Regions from separate parts of the Sporosarcina sp. Y1004 genome, predicted to be linked through region 2. Evidence: riboswitches for the same ligand, from Rfam matches in the RefSeq annotation. Region 2 holds a riboswitch; the other holds the start of a gene.
What was found. Region 2 has a riboswitch for preQ1 ahead of queC (7-cyano-7-deazaguanine synthase QueC). Riboswitches for the same ligand answer to the same signal wherever they lie in the genome.
Positions count from the first base shown of each region.

Region 1: linked by a shared signal. The riboswitch ahead of queF (preQ(1) synthase) and the one ahead of queC (7-cyano-7-deazaguanine synthase QueC) in region 2 are both predicted to bind preQ1.

Region 1 covers NZ_JBYHFQ010000016.1:78,110-82,329, forward strand. Annotated here, with positions in the region: gene AC25Y6_RS12230 (hypothetical protein) at 1-789, opposite strand, end outside; gene AC25Y6_RS12235 (MFS transporter) at 953-2,110, shown strand; PreQ1 riboswitch class I at 2,146-2,189, shown strand; gene queF (preQ(1) synthase) at 2,275-2,772, shown strand; gene recQ (DNA helicase RecQ) at 2,963-4,220, opposite strand, start outside.
Region 2 covers NZ_JBYHFQ010000004.1:155,656-159,875, forward strand. Annotated here, with positions in the region: gene AC25Y6_RS04730 (DUF2157 domain-containing protein) at 1-441, opposite strand, end outside; gene queE (7-carboxy-7-deazaguanine synthase QueE) at 824-1,531, opposite strand; gene queD (6-carboxytetrahydropterin synthase QueD) at 1,528-1,953, opposite strand; gene queC (7-cyano-7-deazaguanine synthase QueC) at 1,950-2,615, opposite strand; PreQ1 riboswitch class I at 2,623-2,667, opposite strand; gene AC25Y6_RS04750 (DUF378 domain-containing protein) at 3,081-3,449, shown strand; gene AC25Y6_RS04755 (squalene/phytoene synthase family protein) at 3,572-4,220, opposite strand, start outside.

The DNA of each region.
Region 1 (4,220 bases), on a different contig from region 2:
ATGTTCTGCAACCCATCCTGTAAAACGGCCATTGTCGGCCAATTGAATGATTTTATCAAAAACCGTACTTAAAATTTCATTTATCATAAAAGACAAGTCTGGTTCTTCTTCTATCAACTTTTCATTATCAAAGTGCATGACCCATCCTGCAGTCGTCATTTCACGATCCAAAACTGTTTCAATTTCAATATACGGACCCGGATTTCGTGACTCGTCATGGTACAGTTCTGCAAGAGTGATTTGCATATCATTCTGCACGGACTCCGGAATAGTCATAAGCATTTGCTTGTCTATCGTCACTAAATCATTTACTACTCTTCCAAAATAAAACGGAATTTCTTTCTGTATGCTTATCAAAGCTGAAGCCAATCTAGACTTTTCATCGTCTGCACGAATATTTAGTTTAAATGGAATCGTCACCACATGACCAACGCTAGTCCAAATAACTGCTTCCATAAAAATCGCTTCGATGGATGAATACGCATGCTTCACTACAATTCCCGCTTTAACGACAGAATTCGCCTCAAAGTGATTTGTTTGAATAAATATTTCAATTGAAGTATCAGATGCGATATGTGCAATTACTGGTGATCCTAAATTGAATGATTGGTGAACATTCATATATTCAGGTTTATTCAAATCGGCAACTTGGCGTTCTGACAAATCCCTAGCGTAAAAAGGCTCGTAGTAATCCTCCAATTCCAGTTCAACAAAAATATACTGTTTTTCAATTTGCGCTTCATTCTTTGTATTATCTTGTTTACTGAAAAGTTTTTTAAGGAAACTCATTCATTTCTCACCTCTTTTTCTATCAGATCTAATCGTAATCTTATCGCTACAGTTCGTATTATGGCAAACCAAATGGATTGTTCACAATCTATCCTTTTCCCCTTAGCTCAAACTAATGCTAAAATATAGAACGGTATCTATATAATTGAAAAGAGGCTACATTATGCGTGGGTTTGTTTACCTCATTGTATTTTTCTCGTTTTTCGACTTATTTTCACAACTTCCCGTTATGAGTCCATTTGCATTATCACTTGGTGCTACGCCATTCCTCGTAGGACTTGCGGTAGGTATCTATTCATTTTCTAACACAATCGGGAATGTCATTTCAGGTTTCATGACCGACAAACGAGGTCCATTCCTCATACTAGTACTCGGACTTTTTGCGACAGCGATTTCTCTCTTCCTCTACGCGTTTGTTTCTGGGCCGATGTCACTGCTCGGGGTGCGATTCGTTCATGGTTTTATGGAAGGACTAATTGTTCCCGCAGCCTTCACTTTCCTAGCAAATCGTGCAGAAGGTTCAAAACGTGGTAAAAGTGTTGCAATTTCGGGTGCATTCGTTGGAATGGCCGCAATTTTAGGACCTGCATACGGCGGTATTGTTGCTGCGAAAACAAGCACCTCATACATTATGGCGGTCAACGGCGGGATTATGCTGTTGTTAGCAATACTAGCATTCTTTGTTCTTCGTTCTTATACATATGTACGAAAACAACCTTCACAAGGTGCTGGTGAATTCCAGGTTATTAATCTGTTCCAGCATCCCGGAATGGTCAGAGCTTTTGCTGGGGCATTCTTTTTAATGTTTTCACAAGGTGTACTAGCTCTTGTTTTACCGTTAAAAGTAGCTTCGCTCGGATTCGATACGAAAACGACGGGGTTATTATTAAGTACATTCGGCGTGGTTGCAATTCTAATCTTTTTATTACCCATTAATCGAATTTTTGACCGCGTACGACCGGTTGTGACGCTAGCATTCGGAATTGCACTCATGGGATTGAGTATGTTGTTCCTAAGCCAAATTGAAGAATTGAATTACTTGTATGTCGCAATGGGTATTTACGGAGCGGGATTTGCTTTCCTATTCCCATCGATCAACTCACTGCTAATCGATTCTTCGTCTGCTGAATTCCGTGGAAAAGCTTATGGTTATTTCTATGCATTCTTCTCAATAGGCGTTGTTGCTGGTTCGGGACTTATCGGCTTCCTCGACCTAGAATATCGAGGAGCATTCATGCTGACTGGTTTCCTCCTGCTGGCAGTTGCTCTGTATGCGTTAATTGGCTTAACAAAAAGAGAAGCTATTGACAAATCAGAGTAGGTCGTTTAATGTCAGATACGAAATGAATACCCTGTTCGGGAGAGGTTCATAGCGACCCTCTTAAAAAAACTATGGATTACGGAATTTAAGTCATGTGCATTCGATATGGCTCTTTTTTCCGGCGCCTATGGACCTCCCTGACAAATTTATGGGAGGTTTTTTAATTGGCTGGAAGAGATGAGGCAACACTGACCGACTTAACTTTACTCGGTAATCAAAACACAAAATACGTGTATGAATACAACCCTGACGTTTTAGAGTCAGTCGACAACATGCATATCAATCGTGATTATTTCGTGAAATTTAATTGTCCTGAATTCACTTCACTTTGCCCAATGACCGGGCAACCCGATTTTGCAACGATGTATATCAGTTTCATTCCAGACAAAAAGCTAGTAGAGAGTAAAGCACTTAAATTATATCTCTTCAGTTTCCGCAATCATGGCGATTTCCATGAAGACTGTGTCAATATCATTATGAATGATTTAATTAAACTGATTGAACCACGTTACATCGAAGTATGGGGTAAGTTCACACCACGCGGCGGATTATCAATAGACCCTTATTGTAACTATGGTAAACCCGGCACGAAATACGAAAAAATGGCAGAACACCGGATGATGAATCATGATATGTATCCGGAAAAAGTAGATAACCGTTAAAAAATTAAGCTTAAGGTAGTAAACGCTACCCCAATTGCTATGTGGATTTAAATTGTTGTCACCCGTTATTGATGAGCGGTTGGACTATACTTAACATCATTGAAGATAAATCAGTTGTCTATTCAGAAGAATAAAGAGGCAGGTACTATCCCATTTTGGAATAGTACCTGCCTCTTTTTTTCAAAGTTCATCAAGCATTTTGCATTTGATAATTCTTGATTTCTTCCATGAACGGATCACCGTATCGTTCCAATTTCGCAAGTCCTACACCGTTTACTTCTAGGAACGCATCATTCGTGATTGGCATTCTTGCTGCCATGTCCCGTAATGTTTTATCGGAAAAGACAACGAACGGTGGTACACCGGCTTCTTGAGCCAGTTTCATACGAAGTGCACGGAGCTGATCGAATAACGGATCATCATTTGCGACTTGCATAGTAACAACAGAAACTTTGCGATGTACTGTCACCTTGCCTGTCAGTACATCTTTTCCTGCTTCACTAACATAAATGGTCGGAAATTGCCCATTTTCCACGCCAAGATAACTTTCCGAAATTATAAACTCAATAAAATCAGAAATGTCTTTAGCGCTGCGTCCTTTCATCAAACCATATGTCGTTAATTTATCGAAACCGAATTCAATCACTTTCTTGTTCCGTGATCCGGTTAATACTTGCGCAATCATAGACTTACCAAATCGTTGGCCCATTCGAATGACGCATGACAATACTTTTTGAACATCTTCCGTGACGTCTGTACTTTCACGAGTGTCAGTGCAATTGGCACATCTTCCACAATCCACTACATCCGTCTCTCCGAAATACAAGATAATGAACTTTTGTAGACAAGTTTCCGTATGGCAATAATCAATCATGGACTGTAATTTCTCCAGCTCAGCGGGAATTCTACTTTGGTCTTGCGATTGGTCAATTAAGAAACGTTGTGTTTGCACATCCTGCGATGAAAAGAGCACCGTACATGCACTATCGAGCCCATCACGGCCTGCACGGCCTGCCTCCTGATAATAACTCTCCATGTTTTTCGGCATTTGGTAATGAATAACGTAACGAATATTGGACTTGTCAATTCCCATTCCAAATGCATTCGTCGCTACCATAACAGCGGCTTCGTCATTTAAAAAGCGGTCTTGGCCGGATTGGCGTTCAATATCCCCAAGTCCAGCATGGTATTTTGCGACTTTCACTCCACTTCTTTGTAGAAAGTCATGCACTGAATCGACGGCTTTACGAGTCGCGGCATAGATGATACCCGCTTCCCCTTCATTTTTCCGAACATATTCTTTTACGAATTTCTCACGGTCTTGCCCTTTAACAACGGAAAAAGTTAGATTTGCTCGTTCAAAACCAGTCATTACTGTATTATTTTCACTAATTCCGAGCTGCTTGCAAATATCTTCCCGAACTGCCGGCGTAGCAGTAGCTGTTAAA
Region 2 (4,220 bases):
TGCGAGCGGTAAAATCCCGAGTCCCCACATGAAGAAATCTGCATAGACGCCTGCGCTTAGGTTAAACATTTGGCCAATCAAGAAGATACCAGCACCGTACACAGCCACACCGATATAATAAAGGCTACGCGATGTTTTTGGATAACGTTCTTCCATTTTATAGCCGCCAATATAAAAGCCAGCTGTCGCAAAGAATAATAGAATAAACTTTGCAAGTTTCGGTATTTCCTGCCAATTTCCAGCGATGAAACTTAAAATACCGACACCTATTAAAATGGCTCCAAAGACCAGCAAGACCCGCACAAAACCCACTCGTTCAGTAGGCTCGTATTCCGATAGAAGTGCGCTTCTTTGATCCGTCCCAAGCTTTCCTGCTTGTTCCAAATAGCGAAACTCCTTTTCAAGAACACGGTATTCAGAATTACTGACTTTTCTCTTCATCTAATCGAGCCCCCTATTCCATAGTTTCTCGTATGCTTAATTATACCCGTTTTTATTCATTAACAACACTGGAAGTTAAGGCTATTTTCTAGAACAGTTTAAACTGTATAAGAGACAAGTGGTAGATAGACGAATGAATAGTTTTTGGGCACTCTAGTACTTAGCACATTGTATTCTTTGCTGTGTGCTATAAGAAGTGTTCTTCCTTAAAATGAAAGTAGGGATGCGACGAAATCGCATCCCTACGTATTAAGAAATTTCGATAATGTATTGAAGTCGTTCAATATAGTAATACAACTGTATCCGTATTGCTCATTGTGTGGATTAAATTATTCGCTGGCGATTCTGGACAATTACCATGCGTAATTTTATTAGTACATATCTAAACCCCACGTTTATTCCCCCATATAAGGGTATGGAGCTGAGGTAACACCCTAACGTCATTCATGATAGATGAATTGACGGTCAAATCAACCAACCATTCATACCGATTCAGTAGAGTAGACACTAGCAGTTCATTTTCAGTCGTCGTCGTATCGTCGTTTCCTGTCTGTAAAAAGAAAGGAAAAGCCGGGTAACGTTGGTGGACGGCTTCGGCAAATTTGAAATCCACTTCATCAAAAATGACGATTTTCAAACTAGCCGTCGTATTAAGCAGTTTCTCCATAAATGTATCCAGTTTGCTGAAATCTGTTGCCATTCCAGAACTAGGTGGTTTTGGAGAAAGGGTAATATCATCGATTTCCAACAACCAATCCTGCCAAAAAGAAGCCTGCGTTTCAACCGCAACTTTCCAGCCTTGTTCATGGCATAAATCAACAAGTTCCCCGATACCTTTATGAAGCGCAGGATTCCCACCTGATATTGTTACATGTGAAAATGACTGCCCTCCAATAGCTTTAAGTTCATCTATAATTTCAATTGGTTGTTTCGAAACGCTCTTTCCTGAACCATCCCACGTGAAACTGGAATCACACCACGAGCATGAATAATCACACCCTGATGTCCGAACGAACATCGTTTTCAATCCCATTACCATTCCTTCACCTTGAATAGTTGGTCCGAACACCTCCATCACAGGAATCTTCATACGTTCTCCTCCAGTTTAGGCCGGTAGATGACGTAGCTTGTTGGCGTTTCACGGACAATGACCTGAAGACAGACTGCTTTATTGCTCCTCGTCTGTAGAACTTCCTGAATTGAATTATAAATCTGTTCGGCTAATTTCTCAGTTGTAGGGAAGTTAGCCTTAAATTCAGGATGATCATTCAATACGGAATGATCATATTTATCATGAATAAGGGTTTTGAGTTCCTTGAAATCAATCAGAAAACCAATTGAATCCAATTCATTTCCTCCGATTGTTATGTTCAAATAGTACGTATGCCCATGCATCACTTGGCACTTTCCAGCATTTTCACTCGGAATGTAATGCGCCGCAGAAAAATGCATGTCTTTGTTAAGTTCAAAACGAAACGAGTGCTGAACTTGTGGGTAAAATTGCTGCATCATTCGGAAACACCTTCAGACTTTTTAGTAATGTAAGCAATTAGTCCATCATTTCGTAACACACAAGCTGGACATTCCCCGCAGCCTGAACTTGGAATTCCGTTGTAGCATGTAAGTGTTTTGTGCTGTACAAAATCAAGTGCACCTAATTCATCAGCCATTGCCCAGACCTCGGCCTTATCCAGCCACATTAAAGGCGTATGGATAACAAAGCGCCCATCCATTGCTAAATTCAACGTGACATTCAATGACTTAATAAAATTGTCACGGCAATCTGGATATCCGCTAAAATCAGTTTCACTCACACCCGTTATTAAGTGCCGGGCTCCAATCGCATCCGCATAGACAGCCGCAAACGACAGAAATAGGTGATTCCTTCCTGGAACAAAGGTAGAAGGTAATTCACCATCTACTTCTTTTACTTCGATTTCATCACGTGTCAAAGCATTAGCAGATAGTTGATTAATAAGGCTCATATCGAGCAGTTTAAACGACACACCGAGCTCATCCGCAATTTTTCTTGCACATTCAATTTCCGCTGAATGGCGCTGACCATAATCAAACGTGACCGTCGCAACTTCAGCGAAATTTTTCAATGCCCAAATTAGACATGTTGTACTGTCTTGGCCGCCACTGAATACAACGACTGCTTTTTCATTTTTCATAGTAAACATCTCCTTAGTTTTTTTTGAGAGGGAGTTTTCGAACCTCTTTTTCGAACAATGTTAATAATAGCATAGGAGTAGAAGCTACTAGTAGTAGTTTCCACTTTAAATAAAATGATATATTTATTCAGTATTTATATACCGATTTAATCCTAATCAATTTTAATATATAAAATGTGATTTGTTGGTACATTCATTTGTATAAAGGGAATTGACATCACCAAGGATCAAAAACGGGAAGCATAAAATATATAGGATTAGTGCCGATTAACTCCACAAATTTTTATGATTTATGTATTAAAACGCTTTTTTAGCAGAAGATAATAACGAATCTTAACAATTACCGGGAAGAGTGTTTTTATGGTGCCCATTCGTAATGATGTAATCCCTTTAAAAACTCGAAACGGTATTGCGGATTCAATAATTGTTCGAAACTGCTAATTAAATAAGGGAGGTGTTAAAATCATGAGAACGATACAACGAATTGCCTTGGCTTTGGTAATAATTGGAGCAATCAACTGGGGCTTAATTGGATTCTTTAAGTTTGATTTGGTAGCATCACTATTTGGTGGACAAGAGGCGTTTTTATCACGGGTGGTTTACGGTCTGGTTGGGTTAAGTGGATTGGCTTGCTTGGGTATCTTATTTAATCCAATCGAAGAAACAGTCGCAGATAAAGAAATCAATCGTCGAGGCGTTAATAATCTCAGTTACGATACTGAGTTTGGTGAGGAAACAGATATTGCGAAGTTGCGTGAGTCTTCTAAGAAACCCATTGATGAAAAGAATTCAGCTGACACAAGAAAGAAGGATTCAACAGACAATAAAAAATAAAGGAAGCTGAGCAAAGTTGTGGCATTTGAAAAAACATCCCAGCCTATGTCATATTGACAAGGGCTGGGATGTTTTTTAATGCATTACCAATACTTTTTCGAAGGTATTAATATAAATTGGTGTCAATTTTCATTAATAATTTCATCTACTGTAGATTCAACTTCAGCTCGTGACATTTTTTCTTTACCACTCTTAAGCGTTTTTAATGTTGTTTTTGCCAAGGCAAGTGGGATTTTACAGAATAAAAGAATGTTTTTAGTGTCTAATGACTCTACATAGGCATCCGCTTTATCCAAGTTCTTTGTTGCATAGGAAAACATGTCGTTACGGTCCCAACCATCGGGAATAAAATGAACGCCGCGATCAGCATCTTCCTCTTGATTGCGAAGCATATTGACTGCCTGCAAACCACGTCCGTATCCTATAGCTAATTCACGATCTGTTTTAGTGCCATCATACATCTCCCATATGTCCGAAAGCATAACACCTACTAATCCTGCTACATAGTATGTATATTCATCTAAATCTTCTTTGGTTTTAACTAACCAATCCTTCTCGACCCATTTCGCCATTCCGTCTGCCATAATACTTGTTGACTCTTTTACCTTGTCCATAATATTTTCCGGACAAAAAGATAGCCAATCAGCCAGCCTTAATGTTACTTCAGGTAAAAGGTCCTCATAAGGCTTTAATAGTTGTTGATAGGCTGCACCATCAAAGTCTGCTTTTAAAAGTTCGCTTGTTGAGCGCAAAAGATATTGCTTCGTCTCC